DNA from 2 places in the Mycobacterium holstebronense genome. Region 2 is predicted to be linked to the other one. Evidence: riboswitches for the same ligand, from Rfam matches in the RefSeq annotation. Region 2 holds a riboswitch; the other holds the start of a gene.

Region 1 (19,729 bases), 2.3 Mb from region 2:
TCGGCTCCGGCACTGAACGACTTGTCGCCGGCGCCGGTGAGCACTACCGCGCGCACTTCGTCGTCGTCTTGAGCCTGCGCCAAGGCGTCGCCGATGCCGGCACTGACGGCGCCGTTGATCGCGTTACGGGCCTCGGGCCGGTTGATCGTGATCAATAGGACGTTGCCCAGCTGTCCAAGCCGTTCTACCAGAACGGCCCCTTCACTCACAGCAGCTCCAGGATGGTGGCGTTGGCCTGGCCGCCGCCTTCGCACATGGTCTGCAAACCGTAGCGAATTCCGTTGGCGCGCATGTGGTAAAGCATGGTGGTCATGATCCGGGCGCCGGATCCGCCGAGCGGGTGGCCCAGCGCGATCGCCCCGCCGTTGGGGTTGAGCTTCTTCGGGTCGGCACCGATCTCGGCCAGCCAGGCCATCGGCACGGGGGCGAACGCCTCGTTGACCTCGAACACGCCGATGTCGTCGACACTCAGACCCGAGCGCTGCAGCGCCTTCTGAGTCGCCGGGATCGGGCCGGACAGCATCATCACCGGGTCAGAGCCGGCCAGCGTCGCGGTGTGCACCCGAGCCAGCGGGGTCAGGCCCAGTTCACGTGCCTTAGCCGCCGACATGAACAGCAGCGCCGCCGAGCCGTCGGAAATCTGGCTGGAGTTACCGGCGTGGATCACGCCGTCCTCTTTGAAGGCGGGCTTGAGCTGGGCCATCTTCTCCAGCGTAGTACCGCGGCGGATGCCCTCGTCCTCGCTGACGACGTTGCCTTCGGAGTCGGTGATCGAGACGATCTCGTCCTTGAAGGCGCCGGCATCCTGTGCGGCACCGGCCTTTTCGTGCGACGCCAGCGCGAACTCGTCGAGCGCGGTACGGCTCAACCCCCACTGGGTGGCCATCATCTCGGCACCGATGCCCTGGTTCGGGGTCTGGCTGTAGCGCGCCTTGAAGGAATCCCCGTACGGCCGGCCGCCGTTAGCCAGCGAGGAACCCATCGGGGTACGCGACATCGACTCGACGCCACCGGCGACCACGACGTCGTAGTGTCCGGCGATCACACCGGCGGCGGCGAAGTGCACCGACTGCTGGCTGGATCCACACTGGCGGTCCACGGTCACCGCGGGCACGCTCTCCGGCCATCCCGCACTCAGCACCGCCGTGCGGCCGATGTCCAAGGCCTGCTCACCGGCCTGCATGACACAACCCCAGATCACGTCGTCGACCAGCGCCGGGTCCACGCCGGCCCGGTTGACCAGCCCGTTGAGCACCTGGGCGGACAGCTCGGCCGGGTGTACCCCGGACAGTCCGCCGTTGCGCTTGCCGACAGGCGCGCGCACCGCTTCGACGATGACGGCTTCAGCCATGGGTGCTCCTTAATTCGTTTCAGTTCGTTCGGGTCTTGTTGCCTCGATTGTCGACCGGCGCGCTCGGCCGGCGTCAACGGGGGTCACTCCAGGCTTCCGCGTACCGTCGAATCCATGGCACGCATCGCGATCATCGGCGGCCACGGCAAGATTGCCCTGCTGCTCGCCCGCATCCTCGCCCATAGCGGCCAACCAGGTCAGTTCGGTGTTCCGCAACCCCGACCACGCCGAGGAGGTCGCGGTCACTGGTGCGGTTCCGGTGGTGGCCGACATCGAGCAGCTCGACACTGACGCCCTGGCGCGACTCGTGGCCGACCACGATGCGGTGGTGTTCTCCGCCGGCGCCGGCGGCGGCAACCCGGCACGCACCTACGCCGTCGACCGCGACGCCGCCATTCGCAGCATCGACGCCGCCGCAAAAGCCGGCGCGCGGCGATTCGTGATGGTGTCCTACTTCGGCGCGGGTCCCGATCACGGAGTTCCCGACGACGATCCGTTCTTTCCGTACGCGCAGGCCAAAGCCGCCGCCGACGCCCATCTGCGTGCCACCGATCTGGACTGGACGGTGCTGGGCCCGAGCCGGCTCACCCTGGATCCGGCGACCGGCCGGATCGCTGTTGGCCCCGATACCGGCAAGGGGCAGGTCTCCCGCGGCAACGTCGCACAGGTGATCGCGGCGTGCCTGGCCGACACGTCGACCGTCGGTCGCACCATCGAGTTCAACGACGGCCAGACCCCGATCCCGGAGGCACTCGCGGCCGGTCGAGCCGAGTAATCTCGATCACGCAACTGGTTTGCCGTTGTCGCCGCCAGGCGGCCTCGGCATCGAGCGCACCACGGTTTACGCAGTTTTCCATGGAGCGCAAGAGGGAACCCGGTGAGAATCCGGGACTGTCCCGCAGCGGTATGCAGGAACGACCGCCGTCATAAGCACTGGTCACGGGCTCGCCCACGGACTGGGAAGCGACGGCCATTAGGAGCACCTCGGTGCGCGCCTGCGAGTCCGAATACCTGCCCGTTGTGCTGGGCGCGCCGCGCCCGGCGGATCAACGCCTCGCGGAATAGGCGTCTGGTTTTGAGGGTTATAGTGCTTTATATATAGGCACGGGACCGGATCAGCTGGGCGACTGCTGGCGTTGACCCACCCTCGTCAATTGAAGGATCAAATCGTGACCGTTCAAGCCTTTACCGCCACCGTTCTCGGCTCACCTCGTATCGGGCCGCGCCGCGAACTCAAGCGCGCCACCGAAAGCTACTGGGCCGGCCGGATCGGCCAGGACGAACTGAAGAAGGTGGCCGCCGGCCTGCGCCGCGACACCTGGGCCCAGCTGGCCGCCGCCGGGCTCGACTCGGTACCGGTGAACACGTTCTCCTACTACGACCAGATGCTCGACACCGCGGTATTGCTGGGCGCACTCCCGGCGCGGGTGGCCGGCGTCGCCGATGAGCTGGACCGTTACTTCGCCGCAGCCCGGGGCAACAAGGACATCGCCCCGCTGGAGATGACGAAGTGGTTCGACACCAACTACCACTACATCGTTCCCGAGATCGGCCCGGACACGAAGTTCACGCTGAACCCGGCCAAGGTGCTCTCCGAGCTCGCCGAAGCCCAGGAGCAGGGCTTCGGCGGAAACGTGGCCCGGCCGGTGATCATCGGGCCGGTCACGTTCCTGCTGCTGAGTAAGGCCGTCGACGGTGCGGACGCACCGATCGCCCGCCTCGAGGAGCTGACCGACATCTACGCCGAGCTGCTGGGCAAGCTGGCCGACGCCGGCGCGCAGTGGGTGCAGATCGACGAGCCGGTGCTGGTGACCGACATCTCCGCCGACGCCCCCGCGTTGGCCGAGCAGGTCTACAACCGTCTCGGCGCGCTGAGCAAGCGGCCGTCGATCTTCGTGGCCACCTACTTCGGTGACCCGGGCGCGGGACTGCCCGCCCTGGCCCGCACCCCGGTCGAGGCGATCGGCGTCGACCTGGTCTACGGCGCGGACACCAAGATCGCGTCGGTGCCGGAGCTGGCCTCCAAGACGCTGGTCGCCGGCGTGGTCGACGGCCGCAACATCTGGCGCACCGATCTGCAGGCCGCGCTGGCCAAGCTGGCGTCGCTGCTGGGCCCCGTAGGGGCGGTCGCTGTGTCTACGTCGTGCTCGACGTTGCACGTGCCCTACTCGCTGGAGCCCGAGACCGGCCTGGACGACGCGCTGCGCAGCTGGCTGGCGTTCGGCGCCGAGAAGGTGACCGAGGTGGCCACCTTGGCTCGTGCCCTGCGCGAGGGCCGGGACGCGGTCGCCACGGAGATCGCTGCGTCCAACGCCGCGGTCGCCTCCCGCAAGTCCGACCCGCGACTGAACAACGCGGCGCTGCGCTCCCAGATCGCCAAGATCAAGGAAGCGGGCATCCAGCGCGGTTCGGCCGAGGAGCGTCGCGCCGCTCAGGACGAGCGACTGCACCTGCCGCCGCTGCCGACCACCACGATCGGCTCGTTCCCGCAGACCGTGGAGATCCGCAAGGCCCGTGCCGCGCTGGTGGCCGGAGAGATCGACGAGGCGGGGTACACCGACCGGATGAAGGCCGAGGTCGCCGCGGTCATCAAGTTGCAGGAGGACCTCGGCCTCGACGTGCTGGTGCACGGCGAGCCGGAGCGCAACGACATGGTGCAGTACTTCGCCGAGCAGCTGGAGGGCTTCTTCGCTACCAGCAACGGCTGGGTGCAGTCCTATGGCAGCCGCTGTGTGCGCCCGCCGGTGCTGTTCGGCGACGTCACACGACCCAAGCCGATGACGGTGGACTGGGCCACCTACGCCCAGTCGCTGACCGACAAGCCGGTCAAGGGCATGCTCACCGGTCCGGTCACCATCCTGGCCTGGTCGTTCGTCCGTGACGACCAGCCGCTGGCCGACACCGCCTACCAGGTGGCGCTGGCTATCCGCGAGGAGACGGTGGATCTGGAATCCGCCGGCATCGCGGTGATTCAGGTCGACGAGCCCGCGCTGCGCGAGCTGTTGCCGGTGCGCGACGCCGACAAGGCGGCCTATCTGGACTGGGCGGTCGGATCATTCCGGATGTCCACCTCGGGTGTCTCGAATGCGACGCAGATCCACACCCACCTGTGCTACTCGGAGTTCGGTGAAGTGATCGGGGCGATCGCCGATCTGGATGCCGACGTCACGTCGATCGAGGCGGCCCGCTCGCACATGGAGGTGCTCGACGACCTCAACGCGATCGGCTTCTCCAACGGGGTGGGCCCGGGTGTCTACGACATCCACTCGCCGCGGGTGCCGTCCACCGACGAGATGGCCACGTCGCTCCGCGAGGCGCTGGATGCTGTTCCGGCGCAACGTCTCTGGGTCAACCCGGACTGCGGCCTGAAGACCCGCAAGGCCGACGAGGTGACGGCTTCGCTGGCCCACATGGTTGCCGCCGCGCGCGAAGTCCGAGCAGCCCGCACCGGCCTGTGACCGTCTGACATGTTGCGCCCCAGAGCTATCTCTGGGGCGCAACATGTCCGTTCGAATGAGATACGGAGTTCCCTGGTGCCGCTGAACACCATTGCACTGGAATTAGTGCCGACCAACACCGATCGCGGGTCGGAGTACGCCCGCGAAGAGGCATATAAAGTTCTGCAGCTGTCCGAGCAAGCGGGTATCGCCGGCCGGATCGGTCACGTCATGATTCCCGGGTTGATTCCCGAGGATGACGATCGACCGGTCGAGATGAAACCCAAACTCGACGTCAGCGACTTCTGGTCGATAATCCGTCCCGAACTGCCCGGCGTACGCGGACTGTGCACGCAGGTGACCGCATTCCTCGACGAGGCGGCGCTGCGGACGCGACTTACCGGCCTGCGCCAGGCCGGGTTCGACGGAATCATCTTCGTTGGTGTCCCCCGCACGCTGAACGATGGTGAGGGCGGTGGCGTCGCACCCACCGACGCGCTGTCGAAGTTCGATGACCTGGTCGACAACCGGGGCGTCATCCTCATCCCGACACGGGACGGCGAGCAGGGACGCTTCGACTTCAAATGTGACCGGGGCGCCACCTTCGGGATGACGCAGCTGCTCTACTCCGATGCGATTGTGGGATTCCTCCGCGACTTCAAGCAGGTCAGTGACCACCGGCCCGAGGTCCTGTTGTCGTTCGGCTTCGTGCCGAAGATGGAGGGCAAGGTCGGACTGGTCGATTGGCTGATCCAGGACCCGGGCAACGAGGCCGTCGCCGCCGAGCAGGCCTTCGTGCGGACCCTGGCCGCAGGCGAACCCGACGTGAAACGCCGCCAGTTGCTCGATTTGTATAAGCGGGTCATCGACGACGTGGCCGAGTTGGGCTTCCCGTTGAGCCTGCACTTCGAAGCTCCGTACGGTATTTCGAAACCGGCATTCGATACCTTCGCCGAGATGCTCGCCTACTGGTCGCCGCGGGCCTGAACCCGGACCGAAACCGTCTGCAACGCAGAGCATTCACCGGCATTTCAAGTAGGGTCTCGCCGGTGTTCAGCTGGACGCTGCCTACCGGCCCTACCTTCGAGCGTGAAGGGGAGTAGTTCCTACCCGCCACACCGGTGGCGGATGTGAATGGTCGTCAATACGGCGAGTCGCCTCGCCCGGTCATTCAGCGGACCCAGGACTTTCGCGAGCGAGACCTTCGGACGATTCACCATGTCGACCGAAGGTTCCGCAGGCTGTCTCTGAGGCTTCGGTCGCCGAGCGAAGGAGACCGATGCCCCCCTCGATACCCGCCCTGATCGACGATGCCGAACCCGGCTATGACGTGGTTGCCGGCCCACCGGCGGAGGCTGATCGCCCACAGCGACACCTTCGCGCGGCCCCCGAACCCGGCGACGGTTTGATAGCGGTCAGCAGCGCCGCGATGGCCGGCATCAACGCCGTCGGCCTGGGTCTCGCAGTTGCCAGTCGCGTTCTGCGGTTTCGCCGGTTGCCGTCCAGTCTCCAGGGCGCTGTAATCACCCTGGACCACCAGCCGCAACTGCGCCGCCTGCTGGAGGAACGAATCGGCAAGCGCGCCACCGCCACTGCGTTGGGGATGGCGACCACCGCCGTCAATGCACTCGGTGCGGCGCCGTCGATGCTGGCGGTGGACTTGGCGATCAACACCATCAGGGCCGCCGAAGCGCGCGCGGACACCCGGGCCTGGGCGCGGCGAGAGCCGGAGCTGGCCCGCCCGGTTGCCTCGTCGGCCCGGCACACGGCGGAATCCCCGGAGAGCCCGGTCGACCAACACCTACAACGCGGGACCTGGATTCAGGCGATCGGCGCAGCCGTCGTCGCCGCGACCAGTCGCGACCCCGAACTGGCCGGCAATGCCGCATTGGTCGCGGTGCCCAAAGCTGCCCGAGCCACTCACGAATCGTTCGCAGCCACGTTGGGCCGCGGGCTGGCCAACCGGGACGAGGCACTGCAGATCGACCCCGAGGGCCTGCGTCGACTGGACCGCATCGACGTGGTGATCCTCGATCCGCGGGTGCTGCGGACCGAATCGTTGCGCTTGGCGCGGCTTCGCGGCGCCGACGAGAAGGATCTGACCGCCTGGGAGAGCGCCCGGGCGATGCTTGCGGAAGGCGACCTGCGGCCAGGTTGGCATCCCGTCACGGGCCGCCCCGGCACCGAGGCGCTGTTTGCTCCGGCGCCGCATCCGCTGGCGGCCGCGACACTCGCTGAGACACAGCGCGCCCAGGTGCAAACAGTGACCGTGGACGACTCCACCGGCCTAGGAGTACTGCGGCCCGCATTCGACGAAATCGCTCCAATGACAGGCGATTCGATCGACGACGCGCTGCTCGACGCGGTGCGTGACTACCAACAGGAAGGCCACACCGTCGCGGTGATCTCCTCGACGGCCGCCCAGGCGCTGTCGGCGGCCGACCTCGGGGTCGGCATCCTGCCCGACGCTAGCAAGCCGGTGGCGGATCTGATCGTCGATGACCTGTCCGGGGTATGGCGGGTACTGCATGCCCTGCCCGCAGCCCAGGCGGCCACCCGCCTTGGTATCGCATTATCCACCGGCGCTTCAGCATTGGGTTCGATGCTGCTCATTCCCACGGTGCGAGGACGCGGTCCCGAACCGGTCGCGCTGGGCGCGGCTGTGGGTCTGGTGTCCGGCTACTGGTCGGCCCGTCAAGTGATCACGGCGCCGCTGCCCCGACCGGTCCCCGTCGACGAATGGCATGCGATGTCGGTCGAACAGGTGCGTGACGCCTTGGCCTCGCCGTCGCAGCCCGACTTCGCACCGGACGCCGGCACCGCCACCCGGCACGTGGTCTGGCAGTTCCTCGACGCGGTTCGTGACGAACTGTCCGACCCGCTGACGCCCGTGCTCGGGCTGGGTGCCACTGCCACCGCGCTGCTGGGCGCACCAATCGACGCGCTCATGGTCGGCTCTGTCCTGGTCAGCAACGCCGTCCTGGCGGCCGGTCAACGGTTGAGCGCCGAGCTGCGGCTGGATCGGCTACTGGCCGAGCAGATCCCGCCCGCCTGGAAGGTGACGATCCGGCCCGATGGCACCCGCGACCGCGTTCAGGTGCTCCCCGAACAGCTGCAGCGTGGCGATCTGATCGAGGTGGGTCCCGACGATGTGGTGCCCGCCGACGCCCGTGTGATCGAACTGGAGAAGTTGGAGGTCGACGAGGCCTCACTGACCGGTGAGTCGTTGCCGGTGACCAAGCAGATCGACGCCACTCCGGGCGCCGAGCTGGCCGAGCGGCGCTGCATGCTGTTCGCGGGCACCACCGTGGCCTCCGGGACCGGTCTGGCGTTGGTGACCGCGGTGGGTCCCGACACCGAGGTGCGGCGCGCCGCCGACCTGGTCACCAGCCGGCATGGGGATATCGGCCTGACCCATCAGCTCGGACAGATCACCAGCCGGACCTGGCCGCTGAGTCTGATGGCCGGCGGTCTGGTCAGCGTGCTCGGGGTGTTGCGGGCCACCCGGCTGCAGCAGGCGGTGGCCAACGGAGTGTCGGTGGCCGTCGCCGCTGTCCCCGAGGGCCTGCCGGTGGTGGCGACGCTGGCTCAGCACGCCTCAGCCCAGCGCCTCACCAAATCCGGGGTGCTGGTCCGGGTTCCCCGCTCCGTGGAGGCCCTGGGCCGCGTCGACGTCGTTTGCTTCGACAAGACCGGGACCCTGAGCGAGAACCGGTTGCGGGTCACCGAGGTGCGCACGGCAGCCGATCATTCCCGTGACGAGGTGCTGCGTTGCGCGGTGCGCGCGACCCCGTCGGCCAAGGGGCAGAGCCACGTCGACGCCACCGACGCCGCGATCGTGGCGGCGTCGGAGGCGGTGCCCGGCGCCGTCGCGCCGGGGGTCGCCGACGCCCATCTGCCGTTCCGCTCCGGGCGGCCCTACGCGGCATCGGTGTTCGGCACCGAATTGACCATCAAGGGAGCACCCGAGGTGGTGCTCGCCGCCTGCGACAGCGTCCCGGCCGACATCGACGACGTGGTGGAACAGCTGGCCGACGAGGGTCTGCGGGTGCTCGCGGTTGCTCGACGCGAGCTCAGCCCCGCTCAAGTGCAATCGCTTTCGGCTGATCCCGACGATCCCGAAGCCCAGCTTGCAGCCATGGCCCGCCAGTGCGCCGACGGTTTGACCCTGGTCGGTTTCGTCGGCATCTCCGACACTCCGCGCGCCGGGTCGGCGGGCCTGCTGGCCGAGCTGTCCCGCCGGGAGGTGCCGGTTCGGATGATCACCGGCGATCATCCGACCACCGGGCGTGCGATCGCCCGCAAGATGGGTCTGCAGGTCACCGTCGAGCAGGTCATCACCGGCACGGAATGGGAGATGCTGTCGGGTAAGGAGCAGGAGCTCGCGGTGGCCGAACGGGTGGTCTTCGCCCGCATGTCACCGGCGAACAAGGTGCAGGTCGTCCAGGCCCTGGAACGCAGCGGCAAGGTGTCGGCGATGGTCGGCGACGGCGCCAACGACGCCGCCGCAATCCGGGCCGCCACGGTCGGGATCGGGATCGTCGCCCAGGGCAGCGACGCCGCCCACACCGCCGCCGACGTGGTGCTGCTCGACGGCCGGATCGAGACACTGCTGGATGCCCTCAACGAGGGCAGCCAACTGTGGCAGCGGGTGCAGGCGGCGGTGGCGGTGCTGCTGGGCGGCAACGCCAGCGGCGCACTGTTCGCGATCATCGGCAGCGCACTGACCGGTCAGGCACCGTTGAGCACGCGGCAATTGCTGCTGGTCAACATCGTGACCGACGCGTTCCCGGCCACCGCGCTGGCGATCAGCCAACCCCGGCGCCCGATGCCCTTCGGGGGACGCGGGCCCGACGAGAAGGCGCTGATGCGCGCGGTGGCGCTGCGTGGCACGACCACCGCCGGTGCCACCGTCGCGGCGTGGATGATGGCCCGGCTCACCGGCTTTCCCCGACGCGCCTCCACCGTGGCGCTGGTCGCGCTGGTGACCACTCAGCTGGGACAGACCCTGTTGGAGTCGCGCTCACCGGTGCTGGTGGCTACCGCGGCCGGCTCGTTCGCGGCGATGGCACTGTTGATCAGCATCCCGGGGATCAGCCAGTTCATGGGATGCACGCCGCTGGGCCCGATCGGCTGGACCCAGGCATTGGGATCGGCGGCGATCGCGACCACCGCGGCGGGCATCGCACCCCGGTTCCTCTCGCGTACCGAGACGAAAGACGCTGTCACCGCCTGACACCGGATTCAGCGGCGGCGGGCGCGATACTCCTGCTTGAGCACCCAGGTGCGCCCGTCGTCGCTGCGCTCATCGCGCCAGCGAAACGAGTCCGGGCCGATGTCGTGGAAGCTCCATCGGATGGCGGAGCCATCCGGCAGCGTGCCGTCCTGCACGATCCCGTCCGCGTCGGCCTTGCCCAGTTGGTGCAGCCGAAGTCCCAGTTGCGGTTCCGTCCACTGGATGTGCCAGGCATCGATAGCCGGGTCAAAGATGCGCAGCGTCGACCCGTGAAAGAGTCCTTCGGCGTGCCAGACGTCCTGGACGGCCCGTCCGTCGAGCACCCAGTCCGCGACCATCCAACCCGCGACGTGGCGGGTGTCCTCGTCGCCGAACCAGCTGATGTCAAGATCCCAGCGGCCACCAACCAACCATCCGTACAGTGCCATCGCGTCGCGATGTTCGGCGACAGGCCCGGAGGCAACCAATGCCTCTGCCAGCAAAGACATGTCAGGCCGCCACGAGGTCGAACTCGTTGCCCTCGGGGTCGGCCAGTGTGGTCCACCGGTAGCCGCCCTCGGCATGGTCGGCCAACCGGGCGGCGCCGAGTTCCAGGGCCCGCTCGACCGCGGCCGCCAGATCCGCCGCGACGAGGTCGAGATGGATTCGGTTCTTGACCTGCTTGGCTTCTGGCACCTGCACGAACACCAGGCGTGGGGGCGTCTGCGCTGAAATGCCGATTGAGGCGATCTCGGCGCTGGCCCCCTCGTCGACCGGTCGGGCCAGCAGCTGCGACCAGAACCGCGCCAGCTTGCCGGCGTCGGCGCAGTCGAAGGTGACGGTGTGCAGCGTGATCTCCATGGATGAACTCCTTGTCGTGTTGTCGTGAGTCAGGATTTGGTGCGAAAGATCGGCCAGCACACCTCAGTGCGATGCGCGGTCTCATCGTCGGTGTCGTAGCCGGACACCCGGTAGTACTCGCGGATCGGTCCGTCGACACCCAGTTCGCGTTCGGCAACATGGGTGCCCAGCGCGGCGTAGGTGCGATCCAGCTCGCCGAACGCCCCGCGGTGCACGGCCACCGCCAGTTCCGCCGCGGGAATCTCCAGCGTGCGCACCCTGCCCCGGGCCGTCGCGGCGCCCACCGGCCGGAACGCGATCACCTCTCCCCCGCCGGCCTCGAAGAACTCCGCCGAGTACAACGCACCGCGAACCCCGGGGGCGTCATCGGCGAGCGCGGCATCGAGCTCGGTAAACGCCTGCGTCCACCAGTCGTCGATGTCTGCCATCGCCACCTGGTCGACGACCGCGGCCGCCGGCGTCGCCGGCACCGACCGGTAGGTGACATCGCAGGCGTCGCCGGCGTCTTCGAGCAGCGCCCGCAGCGATTCCACGCTGGCCTGGGTCTGCGCCAAGCGGTCCTGGAGCCGTTGCAGGTGAGCCACGATGGCCCGGTTGCGGTCGGTGACCTGCTCGGCGCGGACCACTTCGGTCAGCTCGTCGAGCGGCATGCCCAGATCGCGCAGCCGGCGGATGACTTGGGCGATCGGCACCTGGTCCGGGCTGTAGTAGCGGTACCCCGACGACGGGTCCACCCGCACGGGCGCCAGCAGGCCGCGCTCGTGGTAGAGCCGCAACGCCTTGACGGTCAGATAGGTCATCCGGGAGAAGTCCCCGATGGGCAACAGTGTCGGCATGCGTTCCAGTGTTGGATCTCCCCCGGGGGCAGAGTCAACAGGTCGGTGCAACTAGCCTCGGGCAGATGGAGTTCAACACGCTGCGCCACGAGGTCGAAGACGGCATTCTCACCGTGTACCTGGACCGACCGGACAACCTCAACGCGTTCACCGTCGAAATGGCCGAGGAGCTGGAGCGCACCTTCGTCGAGGTCAACGACGACGACGCCGTTCGCGCGGTGATCGTCACCGGCTCCGGACGCGCGTTCTGCGCAGGCATGGACCTGTCGAGCTCGGGCAATGTGTTCGGGCTCGACGAGTCCAAGTCGCCGTCGCTGGCCGCCATGGCCGACCTCGACGATCCGGAGCTGGCCCGGGTGCGCGACACCGGCGGGCGGGTGACGCTGGCGATCTATGGCTGTCGCAAGCCGGTGATCGCCGCGGTCAACGGTGCGGCGGTCGGGATCGGCGCCACCATGATGCTGGCGATGGACGCCCGGCTGTTTTCGACCAAGGCGCGTTTCGGCCTGGTGTTCGGGAAGCTGGGCATCACCCCGGAGGCGTGTTCGACGTGGTTCCTGCCCCGCATCGTCGGTGTCCCAACGGCTTTGGACCTGCTGTACCGCGCCGACATTCTCGACGCCGAGGGGGCGCGCGCCTGTGGGATCGCCCAGTCCATCCACGAACCAGAGACACTGCTGGCGCAGGCGCGGGCGCTGGCCGACGCCTGGACCAAAGGCCGTTCGCCGGTGTCGTTCGCGCTGATCCGCCAGATGCTCTACCGCAACTCCGCGCAACCCGACCCCATCGAGGCGCACCGGGTGGACTCGCTGGCGATGTTCTACACCAGCATCGGCGACGGCGCCGACGGCGTGCGGGCCTTCCTGGAGAAGCGCGATCCCGACTTCACCGCGCGGGCCTCGGCCATGCCGCCGTTCTACGACGAGTGGGTCGGCAAGCACTAGGCATCACCAGACCCGGTGCGAGGTAAAGCATTCACCGGAACTTCAAATCGAATCTCGCGGACGTTCAGCCGACCGCCGCCAAGCGGCTCTAGCGTCGGCCGCGAAGGGGAGTAACTCCTACCCGCCGCACCCGTGGCGGATGTGAATGGTCGTCAATCCGGTGGGCCCGTCCCACCCGGTCATTCAGCGGACCTCTGACACACCGCGAGCCAGACCTTCGGACGATTGGCCATGTCGACCGAAGTTTTTGCCCGGCAGATTCGGTCGCCAAGCAAAGGAGACCGATGCCCCCCGCGATGCCTGTTCTCGCCGAAGACCTCATCCCGGCACTGGACGCGCTCTACGAGGCCGACCCCGACGACGACCCCGATAATCCACCGCCCCTTGGCGACCTATACGACGTCACCGAGGGGCGACCCACCCGCTCCACCCCCGAACCCGGCGACGGGTTGATCGCGGTCAGCAGCGCAGCGATGGCGGGTATCACCGCCGTCGGTATGGGCATCGCACTGGCCGGCCGCGCCCTGCGTATCCCCCGTCTGCCGGCCAGCATCCAGGGCGCCGTGATCGCCCTGGATCATCAGCCGCGGTTACGCCGCCTGATCGAGGAGCGAATCGGCAAGCGCGCCACCGATACTGCATTGGGGTTGGCGACCACCGCCGCCAATGCGCTCGCCGCAGCGCCGTCGATGGTGGCCGTGGACCTGGCAATCAACTCCTTCAAGGCTGCCGAAGCACGGGCCGAAGAACGGGCACGGACTCGACGTGAACCGCAATTGACCCGCCTGACCAGCCGGCCCCACGAACTGCCGGACCCGGCCCGCGATATCCGGCCGACTGGACCGGTCGAACGGCACTTGCTACGCGGCAGTTGGATTCAGGCGATCGGCGCGGCCGTGGTCGGTGCCGTCAGCCGCGACCCGAACCTGGCCGGAAACGCAGCGCTGGTTGCCGTACCGAAGGCTGTCCGGTCCACACAGGAATCATTCGCGGCGACTTTGGTCCGCGGCCTGGCCGACAACGACGAGGCCCTACAGCTGCACCCGGACGGCTTGCGTCAACTGGACCGCATCGATGTGGTGATCCTCGATCCGCGAGTGCTCCGCAGCGACACGTTGCGCCTGGTTCGGCTTCGCGGCGCCGGCGACAAGGATCTGACCATGTGGGAGCGCGCCCAGGCCATGCTGGCGGCGGACGACCTGCAGCCAGGCTGGCACTCAGTGGCCGGCACGGACCGCAACAACGGGTGGAACGGCACGGAGGCGCTCTTCGCACCGGCGCACCATCCGCTGGCGGCCTCGACGCTCGCCGAGACACAACGCGCTGACGTGCGGGTGGTTTCGGTGGACGACCCCGCCGGGCTGGGTGAGTTGCGGCCGGCGTTCGACGAGATCGCACCGGCGACCGGCAACTCGATCGACAACACCCTGCTCGACGCTGTGCGTCGCCATCAGCAGGACGGTCACAGCGTCGCACTGATCTCCTCGACGGCCAATCGAGCGCTGGCGGCCGCCGATCTCGGGGTGGGCATCCTGCCCGACGGTGCCGACGAGACCCAGCCATGGAGCGCGGACCTGATCGTGGATGATCTCGCCGGCGTATGGCGGGTGCTGCATGCGATCCCCGCAGCCAAAGCCGCCAGCAAACGGGGTGTCGAGTTGTCCATCGGCGCTTCGGCGATGGGTTCCCTGATGCTGATTCCGACCGTCCAGGGTCGCGGCCCCGAAGCGGTCGTCGTGGGCGCGGCGGCGGGCCTGTGGTCCGGATACCGGTTGGCGCGCACGGTGATCAATGCGCCGCTGCCCCGGCCGGTTCCCGTCGACGAGTGGCATGCCATGTCGGTCGAACGGGTTCGTGCCACGTTGGCATCATCGTCGGACCCCGCATCCGCTCGGATCGCCGCGGACGCGCAGCAACGCCACATGATCTGGCAATTCGTCGATGCGGTGCGTGAGGAATTGTCTGACCCGCTGACTCCGATTCTGGGGTTGGGTGCCACGGCCACTGCGATCCTGGGCTCGCCGATCGACGCCGCCCTGGTCTGCTCGGTGTTGGTCAGTAACGCGTTCCTGGCCGCCGGGCAACGCCTGAGTACCGAGCTGCGGCTCAATCGGCTGCTGGCCGAGCAGATCCCGCCTGCATGGAAGGTGACCATCCGGCCCGACGGCACCCGCGACCGCGTACAGGTGCTGCCCGACGAGCTGCACTGTGGTGACCTGATCGAAGTGGGGGCCAATGATGTGGTGCCTGCCGATGCCCGCCTGGTCGAGCAGGAGAAATTGGAGGTCGACGAAGCGTCGCTGACCGGTGAGTCGTTGCCGGTGACCAAGCAGATCGATGCCACCCCGGGCGCCGAGCTGGCTGAGCGGCGCTGCATGCTTTTCGCCGGCACCATCGTGGCGGCCGGAACGGGTCTGGCGTTGGTGACCGCGGTGGGTCCCGACACCGAGGTGCGCCGCGCCGCCGACCTGGTCACCAGCCGGCATCACGATATCGGGCTCGGTCATCAGCTCGGCCAGATCACCACCCGGATTTGGCCGCTGAGCCTGGTGGCCGGCGGCTTGGTCAGCGCATTCGGGCTGTTGCGCGGTACCGGGTTGCACCAGACAGCGACCGACGGTGTTTCGGTCGCCGTCGCCGCCGTCCCCGAGGGCATGCCGGTGGTGGCGACGCTGGCACAGCAGGCGTCGGCACGTCGACTCACCAAGTCCGGTGTACTGGTGCGGGTCCCGCGCTCGGTAGAAGCCCTCGGCCGGGTCGACGTGGTCTGTTTCGACAAGACCGGCACCCTCAGCGAAAACCGCCTACAGGTCACCGAGGTGCGCGCCGCCTCCGGTCAGTACCGCGACGACGTGCTGCGCTGCGCGCTGCACGCGACACCGGCCGCCAGGCCCCAAGGCCACGCCGACGCCACCGACTCGGCGATCGTGGCGGCGGCGGCGCCGGTGATCGGTGCCGCCGAACCGGATGGTGCCGACATTCATCTGCCGTTCCGTTCCGGGAGGCCGTTCTCAGCGTCGGTGATCGGGACCGAACTGACCATCAAGGGCGCCCCCGAGGTGCTGCTCGCCGCGTGCACAGATGTTGCGGCCGACGTCTATGACCTGGTCGAGCAGCTCGCGGCCGATGGACTGCGGGTCCTGGCGGTGGCCCGGCGCGAGCTCAGCCTCGAACAGGCGCAGTCACTTTCGGAAGACCCCGACGATCCCGACGCTCAGCCGGCTGCCATGGCTGCGCTGTGCACGGGCGGGCTGACTCTGGTCGGTTTCGTCGGCATCTCCGACACTCCGCGCGCCGGGTCGGCGGGCCTGCTGGCCGAGCTGTCCCGGCGGGAGGTGCCGGTTCGGATGATCACCGGCGATCATCCGACCACCGGGCGTGCGATCGCCCGCAAGATGGGTCTGCAGGTCACCGCCGAGCAGGTCATCACCGGCATGGAGTGGGAGGCCCTGTCGGGTAAGGAGCAGGAGCTCGCGGTGGCCGAACGGGTGGTCTTCGCCCGCATGTCACCGGCGAACAAGGTGCAGGTGGTGCAGGCCCTGGAACGCAGCGGCAAGGTGTCGGCGATGGTCGGCGACGGCGCCAACGACGCCGCGGCCATCCGCGCGGCCACCGTCGGGATCGGGATCGTCGCGCACGGCAGCGACGCCGCCCACACCGCCGCCGACGTGGTGCTGCTCGACGGCCGGATCGAGACACTGCTGGACGCTCTCAACGAGGGCAGCCAACTGTGGCAGCGGGTGCAGGCGGCGGTGGCGGTGCTGCTGGGCGGCAACGCCAGCGGCGCGGCATTCGCACTCCTTGGCTGCGCACTGACCGGCCGGGCTCCACTGAACACCCGCCAGTTGCTGCTGGTGAACATGGCGATCGACGCATTTCCCGCCACCGCGCTGGCGATCAGCCAACCGCGCCGCCCCATACCGTTCGGGGGGCGTGGCCCCGACGAGAAGGCGCTGATGCGCGCGGTGGCGCTGCGTGGCACCACCACCGCCGGCGCCACCGTCGCGGCGTGGATGATGGCCCGGCTCACCGGCTTTCCCCGACGCGCCGCCACGGTGGCCCTGGTCGCGTTCGTCACCACCCAGCTGAGCCAGACCCTGTTGGAGTCGCGCTCACCGCTGGTAGCGGTCACTGCGGGCGGTTCGTTCGCGGCGCTGGCGATCCTGATCAGCACACCGGGGGTCAGCCAGTTCCTCGGCTGCACACCGCTGGGTCCGATCGGCTGGGCCCAGGCGCTGGGATCGGCGGCGGTCGCCACCACCGCGGCGAGCATCGCACCCCGGTTCTTGTCGCGTGCCTAGCCGGCCGGCTGCCAACCCGGGCCGCGAAACAGGTGGCCCAGCGCGACACGCCAGCTGCGTGCCGCACGGATGTCGCGCCAGATCGCGACGTATTCGTGGGTGGCCACTCGCACCGGGTTGAACGTGTCGATGTTCTTGGTCAAGCCGTAGACGACGCGCTCGTCCTCGGGCTGGAAGGTGCCGAACAGCCGGTCCCAGACGATGAGGATTCCCCCGTAGTTCTTGTCGAGGTATTGGGCGTTCGCCCCGTGATGCACCCGGTGGTGCGACGGGGTGTTGAAGATGAATTCGATTGGCCGCCAGAGCTTGCCGACCCGCTCGGTGTGAATGAAGAACTGGTAGAGCAGACTGACCGACTGCTGCAGCAGGATCATCCACGGGGCGAATCCGGCGAACGCCAACAGGATCCAGAACGGCACCGCGGTGAACGGCGTCCAGGTCTGGCGCAGAGCGGTGGACAGGTTGTAGTGCTGACTGGAGTGGTGCACCACGTGGCTGGCCCAGAACACCCGGATGGTGTGGTGCGTGCGGTGATACCAGTAGTAGGCGACGTCGTCGGCGACGAACAGCGCGATCCAGGTCAGCGGGTTGGCGGCCGGCAGGTGAACCGGCGCCAGCAGATAGGCGCCGCTGAAGATCGCCAGCACCACCAGCTTCCACCCGATGTTGATGATCACGTTGCCGATGCCCATCGTCAGGCTGGTGCCGGTATCGCGTAGTTCGTAGCCGCGCTCGTCGTCGTCGGGCCGCACGGCGAACGACACGGCTTCCAATAGCAGGCAGAGCACGAAGACCGGGATTGCGTGCGCGATGAGGTCGAACATGCGACTATTCCTCTCCCTCGGCGCCGGCCTGGCAGGCCGTGACGAACCAGGTCAGCAACTCGTCGGCGAGGCGGTAAGCGGTGTTCTCGTCGGCGGCGGCGATCGCGGCGGCCAGGTCGATGTGTGCGCTGCGGTCGGCGAACTCGGCGGCCCCCAGCGCGTAGATCGCGTCGCGGCCAATCTCGTCGTAGGCGGCGACCAAGGTGTTGAGCGCCAACCGGTAGGCAATATTGCCGGACCCGTCAATTACGGCGATCCAGAACGCCAGGTCGGCATCGCTGACCGCGGTGAGATCCCCGGCGGTCGGGTATTCCGCGGCGGCCGCGGTGATCGCGGACCGCTGCTGTTCTGAGGCGTTCCGCGCGCACAGGCGTGCGGCGTCCGCGGCGATCGAGCGCCGCATCACTGCCACGTCGCCAATGATCTGGCGTGCCGGGATCGCCCCGGCGACGGCCAGTCCGGTCAGAGCGTCCAGGCCAGCGCTTTGGCGCCAGTCCAGCACCCGGGTCTTTCCGCCGTGGCTGATCCGGACCAGTCCCGCCTGCTGCAGCCGCTTGAGCGCTTCGCGGACCGCATGCCGGTTGACCTGCAGGGTCAGCGCCAGTTCGCGTTCCGACGGAAGGGGCTCACCGGCGGGCAGGCGTCCGGTCAATATCTCTTCGACGAGCCGCACGAAGATCGTGTCGGAGAGTGCGGTGCGGGAAATGGGCGCCAGATCCATGGTCTACATGGTCAGGCACCCCACCCTACTGGTCAACTGGTTATACCAGTTATCTGGGTCACACCGTGGCGGCGCGATCGACGTAGATCGGCACGTCGTCCTGCCAAGGCTGGCGCTGGACCATGTCCGCCACCTTGACGTGGCCGCGTTCGAACTCGCCGGTGGCGGCGTCCACCAGCCGGTACGCCTGGGTCTGCCGATGGATCGGCTGCGCATCGAGAATCACCACACGCACCTCCCCCGGCTCGAATCCGCAGCGCTGCTGCAGCGCCTCGATCAGCTGCTCGTTGGTCATGTGACCGTCGCCGAAGTTCCAGCCGATCGCGGTCGAACAGATCCGTTCCCCGTCGGTCAACGAGTAGTCGCTCTCGTCGCCGTCGGCCATCGCCCGGTGCGCCAGGCTGAACAGCGCCTTGCCGTGGGTGTTGAAGCCGCGGAACGCATATCCCATGTAGATCGGGATCTGGGCAGCCTCGGCGCTGCCGTAGAACCGTTCCAGCTGTGCAGCGGGCATGCTGGCGATCGCGACGATTCCCCGTGCGATCTTCTCTTCGGCCGACGGCTTCACGCACCACAGGGTGGTGTCCCAGTTGCCGGCGTAGTACCGCATGCCGGGAAGGAACGAAACCTTGTGCGGGAACAGGTTGCCCAGCACCACCGTGCCCGCACTGACGGCGAACAGCAGTCCCACCGCCAGTGGGTTGTTGACGTCGGAGAGCCCGAGGTCGGCGTGCGCGACGAACAGCGACAGCACCCCGAAGATCATGAACACGTTCCACTCCAGCGGCACCCCCATCGGGATCGCCGCCAGGATGCCGAGGTGGAAACAGACCATGACGAAAGCGGCGATCGCGGTGGGCAGGCCGCCGTGGCAGAAGAACAGCGGTAGCGGCACCAGCATCTCGATCGCCGTGCTCAGGTGCGCCAGCGCCTTCGACGGCCCACCGGGGCGCAGGTCTTCGGGGAAGTTCTTGAAGAAGGCGCGTTTGAGTGCCTTCGGCCGGATCAGCGGGTTGTTGCTCATCATCGTCGAGATCACGAACGGGAAGTGTCGGTTGAGTTTCGAGGTCGCCGCGCCCATCCAGATCACCATGAAGATCGCCTTGGCCGCGATGATCATGTCGACACCGGTGAACAGGAACGCCGCAGCCAGCGGCGCGTAGACCTCGCCGCGCGCGGCCAGGAAGATCACCTTGTCCCGCAAGCCGGCCAGCGCGAGGATCCCCAGAATCGTCAGGA
Region 2 (8,952 bases):
ATGATCACCGAACTCGGCCAAGCCGGTGTGGTGACAGGAGTGGCGAGTCCGGCGGCCGTCGCCGACCCGCAGATCCGCGCGCGCATCGAGACCGGTGAGATCGTCGGCTACGCCCCCGGCGGCCAGATCAATATCGAGCGCGTGATCGGCGCGGGCCCCGACCTGCTGGTCACCGAGGGCATCGACGATCCCGGCTATCCCAAGCTGCGCGAAGCCGGTACCCCGGTACTGGCCGACGCCGAATGGCTGGAGGCCACCCCGCTGGGCCGCGCCGAGTGGATCAAGGTGTTCGCCGCGCTGACCGGGACCGAACGCCAAGCCGCGCAGGTCTACCAGGACATCCGCGACCGATATCACGCCCTGGCCGCGCAAGCCGCCACAGCCAAGCCCGTCGAGGTCTTGGTCGGCACCATGTATTCGGGCAGCTGGTCGATGCCCACCGGCGACAGCTACTCGGGGCGTCTGGTCGCCGACGCCGGGGGCACCTACCCCTGGCTGTCGGACACCGGCGCCGAGAACCGGCAACTGAACTTCGAGTCGGTGTACGCGCGTGCCGGCACCGCGCCGGTCTGGCTGGTCACCGACGACTGGCAAACCCTGGGCGACGCGGTGGCCCGCGACAGTCGCTACGGCGAGCTGACCGCGCTGCGGACCGGCCATGTGTGGTCGGCCACCAAGGCTCAGGGCACCGGGCCAGAAAAAGGAAGAAACCTCTACTGGGAACGCGGCACGGCCCGACCGGATCTGCTGCTCGGCGACTTGGTCGCGATCCTGCATCCTGAGCTCGCTGCCAACCACGCCTTCGAGTTCTACCGGCGGGTGCCGCGATGAAGCCGCGTATCGCCGTGGTGCTGACCGCGCTGAGCGCAACGGTGGTTCTGCTGGCCGTGCTGGGATTGGTGCTCGGCCCGGTGCGGGTGCCGGTGCTCGACACCGTGCAGGTGCTGTTCGGCGCCGAACCCTCCGACCCGCGCTGGCAGGTGATCGTGTGGAACATGCGACTGCCGCGGGTGCTGACCGCGCTGGCCGCCGGGTCCGCGCTGGGTGTCGCCGGCCTGCAGCTGCAAACCCTGTTCCGTAACACCCTCGCCGATCCCTACATTCTGGGCGTGAGCTCCGGGGCCAGCCTCGGCGTTGCGGTGGTGGTGCTACTCGGTGGGGCGGCCGGCGGCGGTTTCACCTCCGCAGTGGCCGGCGCCAGCCGCGCCGCGGAAGTGATCGCGGCGGCCCTGGGGGCGGCGGCCATGCTCACGCTGGTTCTGGTGCTGTCGCGATGGACCCGCTCGGCGGCGACGCTGCTGCTGATCGGCGTGATGATCGGCGCGGCCAGCACCGCGCTGGTGAGCTTGGCGCTGGTGTACTCCGATCCGCAGCGGGTGCAGCAGTACCTGTTGTGGGGCCTGGGCAGCTTCGCCGGAACCGGTTGGGCCGATTTGGAGTTGCTGCTGCCGCTGGTGGCCGTGGGGCTGTTGACCGCGGCGATGACGATCCGGCCGCTCAATGCCCTGCTGCTCGGCGAGAGTTACGCGGCGACGATGGGCATCAACGTGCACCGGGCCCGGATCGTCACAGTCGTCTCCGCCTCACTGCTGGCCGGTGTGACGACCGCGTTCTGCGGACCGATCGCGTTCCTCGGCCTGGTGGTGCCGCACGTGGCCCGCATCGTGATGGGCACCTCCGATCACCGAGTGGTGGTCCCGGCGGTGGTCTTGCTGGGCGCGGTCGCCGCGCTGGCCTGCGGCATAGTCAGCCAGGTGCCCGGCAGCGACCTGGTCATCCCGATCAACGCGGTCACCGCGCTGGTCGGGGCGCCGGTGGTGATCGCCGTGCTGCTGCGGGCCCGGCGCGGATCGGGGTTGCCGTCATGAACCCGGCCGTCGAGCTCGCCGGCCTGGCGATCGGCTACCGCAGCCGGCGCCGGTCGACGACAGTGGCGACCGGGCTGGCCGCCCAGGCCCGCCGCGGCGAACTGACCGTGCTGATCGGGCCCAACGGTGCCGGCAAGTCCACCCTGATCCGCACCCTGGCGGGGTTGCAGCCCGCGCTCGGCGGACGTGTTCTGTTGGACGGCGCTGACCTGACCGCGCTCCCCCGTGACGAACTGGCCCGCCGGGTCGCGGTGGTGCTGACCGAACGAGTCGACCCCGGCTTGTTGTCGGCGCGGGAACTGGTTGGGCTGGGCCGCATCCCACACCTGGGGCTGGGTGCCCGACTTCGCCCGGCCGATGAGGAGATCATCGACTGGGCACTGGCGGCGACCGGCGCGCAGCATCTGGCATCGCGGCCGGCGGCCGAACTGTCCGACGGCGAATGCCAGCGGGTCCTGACCGCGCGCGCGCTGGCCCAGCAGCCGGGTCTGCTGATCCTCGACGAGCCGACCGCGTTCCTGGACGTGTCGTCGCGGGCCGCACTGTTCGGGCTGCTGCGCGAACTCGCCCGCGACCAGCAGTTGGCGGTGGTGCTCAGCACCCACGACCTGGAATTGGCGCTGCGGGTGGCCGATCGGGTGTGGCTGATGGATCCGGCGGGCATCCTGGTGGACACCGTCGGTGAGGAGTTGATGTTGTCCGGGCGCATCGGGGACATGTTCGGCAACGACACCCTGCGTTTCGACCCGGCTAGCGGCATGTTCGAGTTCATCGAGGCTAATAACGAACGCACCGCCCGGGTCGACGCCCAAGAGCCGTTGCGCTCCGCACTGATCCGGGTGCTGTCTCGGGAAAGCTGGGGCATCGACGATTCCGCCGAAATCGTGCTCACGGCAACCGATCACGCTGCCATCACGCTGCGCACCTCCAGCGGCAATCAGATCACCGCGCTGCGCGACCTGCCGCAGCGACTGCGCGCCCTGCCAGCGACCCCGCACCGCTGCGCCTCCCAGGATCAGACGATCACGGCACTGGCCGAGTTATCGGCTGTCAGCTCATATTTCGCGGTCTCCACCGGGACCGCGGACGATGCTGACTGGCATCCGGTGACACAGCTCTACACCGATCCCGATCTGCTCGCGGGTGCCATCGCCGGCGTGCAGGACCGCATCGGAGCCGCAGATCTCCGCGTGGCCGTGTCCACCTTCTATCTCGGATTCGCGGCACGACTGTGGTCGATCGGTCTGGGCGGACTCGCCGAGCACAGCCTCTTGATCGATCTGGATCCCGACCAGCTCTGGTACGCCGATTCGGGCGGGCCGGTCCGCCTGTACCTGCCGAATCCGACGGCCTGGCAGGGGTCTTCGACGAACGACGAACTGGAGCCGGCGCTGGCCGACATGATCCTGACCGGGCACCTGGAACCGTTGGCCGTCGCGGTGCGCCGGCTCGGTCCGATCTCGGAGGGGCTGCTGCGAGGCAATATCGCCTCCGCAGCGCTGGGCGCTGCCCGCGCCCTGCGCTGGCACCATGGCGGGGACCTTGCAGACCAGCCTATCTGGGACCTCGCGCGCACCATGTGCGATGACGAACGACTCGCTGGCGCAGTAAGTTTCAGCGACTCCGGGACAGATTACCGCCGAGCCAGCTGCTGCCTGTTCTATCGCACGCCCGGCGGCGGGCTGTGCGGCGACTGCGCACTGACCCACAAGCCCCAGGTTCGCCTGAACCCATGAAGGAAGGGATTCCCATGACCGAGAACACCGGAACCGTCGTCGCCGATCCCCCGATCGTCGACACCGAAGACCGCGGTCGCGAACAACGCTGGCCGCTGCCGACCGATCAGCAGAGCCTGCTGGACCTGCTGCACCTGTGCTTCGACGAGTACTGGAACGAGATCTGGTTCGGCATCATCATGGAAGGCGCGGCCTGGGAGGTGGCCGCACCCAACGCGCCGCGCAAGATCGGCATGCTCGACGGCTACGCCACCATCGACTTCGGCCGCTGGCATTTTCACCTGTGCATCGGCAAGCACCGGGCCAGCGGGAACGAGCTGGGCCGCATTCGGAGATGCACCCGGGCCGAGCTGTACCGCCGCATCGGCAAGGACGGCAACCCCCAGTCGTGGGGCGTGCGCCTGTTCAACGGGCGCGACGAGCAGATGATGACCGTGATGCTGCCGAACCCGTTCCTCACCAACGACCAGCAGATGCGCGACGAGCCCGAGTGGGGCCAGCTGGAGTTGTGGGACAAGCTGCGCGAGAAGTATCTGGGCCTGGGGCCGGACGCGCTGGACCGCGGCGGGAATCGGATCCGCTGCGGCGGCTAGGAAAAGCGACGTTGATTTTGCGCCCAGGGCTGTGCACGGAGGGGCGGGAACAGCCCTGGCCGCAATTTCAACACAGCCGGTCCGGCTAGTCCGGCTCTGCCGGCCAGGTGTTGGGCATCATCGGGCTGATCGCCCCACCGCCGAACCCGTTGTCGGCCAGGGCGGTCAGCCCGCTCGGCCGTGCGCTGGCCACCCGGCGGGTCCCACCGGCGAAGCCCTGCGAGCCGGCACCACTACTCGAGGCGACCGTCCCGGCAAGTTCCATCGGCTCCGGCTCCAAGTCCATGTACTCGTAGCCGCGACCGCGCATGCCGGCCTTGGCACGGCGCCGACGTCGCTGCGGGGCCGTCTGTTCCGCCGACTCCTCCGCGGGAACCTCCGCGCTGTCCGGTTTCGGCGCCGCCTTCTTGCGCGTGCTGGTGCCCGATCCCCGACGAGCGCCCATATCCAGGCCCCCGACCATGTACATGTAGGCCGGCATCGTGACCGATGGTGGTCCGGCCGGAGTCGGCGGCGGCGCACCGGGCGGCGGCGGGGCGGCTGCTGCCGGTGCGGGCGCCGGGGCGGGTGCGGGAGCCGGAGCAGGCGCCGGCGCGGGAGCCGGAGCCGGCGGCTGGGCCATCACCAGCCCGGGTGGCGGGGCGGGCGGGGGCGGCACCGCAGGGACCGTCGCAAAGTGGTGCGCCAAGCCTCCGATACCCAGACCCCCGATCACCCCTACCGGAGCCAACACACCCGTGGCGGCGAGCGCCGGCAACAGCGCCGGCAGCAGAACCGTCTGGGTGAGCAGGTAATTGAGCGCCTGAATGGTGTTGCCGATCGTCGAGGTGACGATCTCGACCATCGCCATCGGAATGACGAGCGCCAGGCCCTGCGGGTTGAACAGCGCGGTGTACATGATGGCGATCAGGTCGTCGATGATGACGATGCTGGTGAAGGCGAAGTACGAACCCGGGTCCAACGGCACCGAGAAGATGTATGCCAAGTTCCCCGGGTTGAAGAAGCTCAGCGGGTTGCCGGTCCAGCCCAGCCACGACCCGGGGACCCCCCACGGCGGCAGCAACGACGACCCGTTCTGCAGGCTGGCGAAGAATTCGGCGAGCGGATCCGCAAGACCGGTGAAGCCGATCTTGTTGAAGAACTCCTGCAATTCGGCATACAGCGGGTACTGGCTGCTGTCGGGGTAGGGCGGATGCGGGACCAGGCTTTCGAGCCATTTGGCGAAGTCCAGAAACCACTGCGGTGGCTGCGGCGCGGTGTCGGCCGCGCTGCCGGGAGTCTTGAGCACCACCGGCGCCGGTTCGGTCTGAGCTGCCGCCGCGGTCGCCACCGCCGCGCCGGCCACGGCCTGGTAGACGGTCATCACGGTGGCGGCCTGCGCCCACATCCGCGCGTAGTCGGCCTCGTTCAGCGCGATCGGAATCGTGTTGACACCAAAGAAGTTTGTGCCCACCAGCACCGCGTGGGTGACATGGTTGGCGACCAACTCGGCCATGGTCGGCATCGCCGCCAACGCGGCGGTGTAACCGGCGGCCGCTGTCTCCTGTTGCGCCGCCGTGGCGGCACTGTTGGTGACGGCGCGCAGCAGCCAGGCCAGATACGGGGCATTGGCGGTCACGAACGCCTCGGCGGACGGGCCCTGCCATGCCCCGGCCTGCACTGCGCCCAGCACCGCCGTCAACTCGTCGGCGATCGCGGCGTATTCAGTGCTCAGCGCGCTCCACGCAGCGGCCGATGACAATAATGGACCAGCCCCGGGGCCGGCCGACAGTGACGTTGAATGTACTTCTGGCGGAGAGGCCATCCAGATCGGTGCAGTCATCGCACACCGCCGGATGCCACCCGAAAAGGGCGCAACATTGGGGTTTGTCAGCTCTCTCGGGGTACACCGCCCCGGGTCGCAGGATGCGACGATGTGAGTGTCCTGACTCTCGGATCAACGCTCGCCTCGCCTTCCAGCTCCATCAGAGCCGTGGCAGTTGAGGGTCGCTCCCCGATCACAGTGGCGGGACCGTGCCGGATTCACACCGGCTTCCTGCACCATCGTTGCCGTACCGGGGCATTATCGCACGCTGCGGCCCGCAACGCCCGTAAAGCGCGACTACACGCTGGCCCGGCCGGGGCCGCGCACCGCAGCGGCGACCGCATCGGCCAGCGCGTCGACGTCGGCGGGCGCCAGCTCGGCGATGGTGACCCGTAGGCCCGGAGTGGCCCGAATCCGGAACCGCGCCCCCGGGGCCGCGGCCCAGCCTGCGGCGAACAACGCCGTCATCGCCACCGCCTCGTCTGACACCGGAATCCACACATTGAGCCCGGACCGACCGTGCGCGATCACGCCCCGGTCGGCCAGCGCCGCGCACAGCCCGGCGCGGGCCGCCCGGTAGGCGGCTTCGGCCTCGGCCACCCGCCGCGCCGCCGCATCGTCGCGCCACAGTTCGACGGCCAGGTTCTGCAGCAGGTGGCTGACCCAGCCCGGCCCCAACCGCTGGCGGCCCTGCACCCGTTCGACGGTGCGCTGGTCACCGGCCAGCACCGCCAGCCGCAGATCCGGGCCATACGCCTTGGCCGCTGACCGAATGAACGCCCAGTGCCGGGTCACGCCTGCCAGCGGGTGCAGGGGCACCCCGGCGATCGCCGCACCGTGGTCGTCTTCGACCAGCAGCACCTCCGAATCTGCCAGCAATGCCCGCAGTGCATCCGCTCGCTCCGCCGAAACGGCTGCGCCGGTTGGGTTTTGAGCGCGGCTGGTCACCACCACCGCGCGCACCCCGTGTTGCAGCGCGCGGGCCAGGTCGGCGGGCAGCGGACCGTCGTCGTCGACTCCGACCGGCTCCGGGGTCAGCCCCAGCGCGCCGAGCAGATCAAGCAGGTTGGGCCACCCCGGATCTTCGACGGCCACCCGGTCACCGGGCCGCAAGTGGGCGCAGAGCACCCGCTCGATTCCGTCCAGGGCTCCGGAGGTGACCGCCAGCTGGTCGGCCGGTACACCGTCGGCGGCCAGCTCGGCCGCGGCATGCTCGGCCAGCGCCGACGCGATGGGCGGATGCCCGTAAAGCACGACCGGCCCGGGGTACGCCGGCATCGCGGCGATAACGGGCAGCAGCGCCGGGTTGGGGTTTCCGGTGGACAGGTCCCGCACGTCCGGCGGCACGGCCAACCCGCGCAGCGAACGCGGTGTGGTCGCCGGCCGATCACGCACCCGGGTGCCACGGCGGCCGGAGCTTTCGACCGCGCCGCGGTCGCGCAACAACCGGTAGGCAGCGGCGACGGTGTTCGGGTTCACGCCGAGCTGCTGGGCCAGCCCGCGGATCGGCGGCAGCGCGGCCCCGGGAGCCAACGCGCCTTGCGCGATGCCCTCCTCGACGCTGGCCGCGATGGCCTCGGCTCCCCCGCCGGTAATGCTGTATTGTACTGGCACATCTCCTATATTGCACTAGTACATTAATGGAGGCAACCCCGTGTCCTACGCACCGACACCCCAAACCACCCCCACTCGGTATCGGGAACGGGCCCGCTACGACCGCGACATCGTGCACCGCATCCTGGACGAGGCGCTGATCTGTCACCTGGGGTACGCCCGCGACGGCCATCCGGTGGTGCTGCCGACCACGCACGCCCGGGTCGACGAGACGCTGTACCTGCACGGCTCCACCGGCAGCGGCCCGGTGCTGGCCGCCGGCCCCGCGGGGCTGCCGGTCTGCGTCACCGCCACGTTGGTCGACGGGCTGGTGCTGGCCCGCTCGGCGCTGCACCATTCGATGGCCTACCGCTCGGTGGTCGTCATCGGTGCCGCCCGCCTCGTCGATGACGAGGCCGAGAAACGGCTCGGGCTGAACACACTGCTCGATCACGTCGCACCCGGCCGGGCCGCCGACGCCCGGCCACCCAACCGCCGGGAACTGGCGGCCACGGCAGTGCTGGCGCTCGATCTGGTGAAGGTGTCGGCCTCGGTGCGCGACGGCGGGCCCAACGACGAACCCGAGGACGTCGCGTTGCCGCACTGGGCGGGCGTGGTTCCGCTGCGGATGGTCGCCGGACGCCCGGAGCCGGCCGCCGACCTCGACCCGGCCATCGCGCTGCCGTCGTACCTGGAGTCTTACCGCAGACCGCGCTGACGCTCCGGCATCCAGGTGCCCGGCGTCATGGGCGTGGTGGCACCGCCACCGAAGGCGTCGGCGGCCAGGGCGGTGAGTCCGCTCGGCTCGACGGCGTCCGCGGCGTCCGCGGCGTCTTCCAGGTCCATGTATTCATAGCCGCGGCCGAGCATGTCGGCCTTCGCGCGCCGTCGCCGGCGGGCCTTGACCTTCTCCTCGGCGACCACGGCCTCCGCGGGCGCCGCGGCGGCGTCGGGTTCGGGGGCCTTGCGTCGGCGCGCGCTGGTGCCCGCGGCCCGGCGGGCCTGCTGGCTCGCGCCGGCGACCAGATACATCGCGGCCAGACTGTCGCCCGGGGCCAGCGGCGGCGCGGGCGGCGGAGGGGGCGCCGGCGGAGCTGCGGGCGGCGCCGGCGCAAGAGCGGGCGCCGCAGCGGGGGCGGGGCCGGGGCGGGAACCGGCGGCGTGGGAGCGACCGTCAGGCCGGCGAACGGCGGGGGCATGATCGGAACCACCGGAACCGGAACCGCATGCAGCGCGGCCAGGCCGGACAACCCCGCCAATCCGGCCAACGGTGCCGCGGCCAGTGGCGCCAATGCGGCGGTCAGCATCGGCAGCACAACCGGAATCAGCACCAGAGCCTGCTCCAGCAACGTCTTGAG

Evidence for each region. A riboswitch is a leader RNA that binds a small molecule or an ion and turns the genes downstream of it on or off. The one in region 2 is predicted to bind cobalamin.
Region 1: another riboswitch for cobalamin. It lies ahead of metE (5-methyltetrahydropteroyltriglutamate--homocysteine S-methyltransferase); the one in region 2 lies ahead of RCP37_RS16610 (PPE family protein).

What each region holds. Positions count from the first base shown of each region.
Region 1 covers NZ_OY726398.1:1,182,255-1,201,983, reverse strand. The annotation lists gene RCP37_RS05690 (crotonase/enoyl-CoA hydratase family protein) at 1-209, opposite strand, end outside; gene RCP37_RS05685 (thiolase family protein) at 206-1,351, opposite strand; partial or broken gene RCP37_RS05680 (SDR family oxidoreductase) at 1,466-2,126, shown strand; cobalamin riboswitch at 2,171-2,384, shown strand; gene metE (5-methyltetrahydropteroyltriglutamate--homocysteine S-methyltransferase) at 2,506-4,809, shown strand; gene RCP37_RS05670 (mycobacterial-type methylenetetrahydrofolate reductase) at 4,885-5,775, shown strand; gene RCP37_RS05665 (cation-translocating P-type ATPase) at 6,068-10,024, shown strand; gene RCP37_RS05660 (hypothetical protein) at 10,033-10,512, opposite strand; gene RCP37_RS05655 (VOC family protein) at 10,514-10,864, opposite strand; gene RCP37_RS05650 (MerR family transcriptional regulator) at 10,894-11,700, opposite strand; gene RCP37_RS05645 (crotonase/enoyl-CoA hydratase family protein) at 11,766-12,644, shown strand; gene RCP37_RS05640 (cation-translocating P-type ATPase) at 12,929-16,945, shown strand; gene RCP37_RS05635 (sterol desaturase family protein) at 16,942-17,769, opposite strand; gene RCP37_RS05630 (FadR/GntR family transcriptional regulator) at 17,774-18,490, opposite strand; gene RCP37_RS05625 (DUF3556 domain-containing protein) at 18,549-19,729, opposite strand, start outside.
Region 2 covers NZ_OY726398.1:3,510,274-3,519,225, forward strand. The annotation lists gene RCP37_RS16590 (ABC transporter substrate-binding protein) at 1-831, shown strand, start outside; gene RCP37_RS16595 (FecCD family ABC transporter permease) at 828-1,868, shown strand; gene RCP37_RS16600 (ATP-binding cassette domain-containing protein) at 1,865-3,604, shown strand; gene RCP37_RS16605 (DUF7676 family protein) at 3,619-4,197, shown strand; gene RCP37_RS16610 (PPE family protein) at 4,283-6,019, opposite strand; cobalamin riboswitch at 6,095-6,277, opposite strand; gene RCP37_RS16615 (aminotransferase class I/II-fold pyridoxal phosphate-dependent enzyme) at 6,299-7,615, opposite strand; gene RCP37_RS16620 (pyridoxamine 5'-phosphate oxidase family protein) at 7,656-8,312, shown strand; partial or broken gene RCP37_RS16625 (PPE domain-containing protein) at 8,294-8,952, opposite strand, start outside.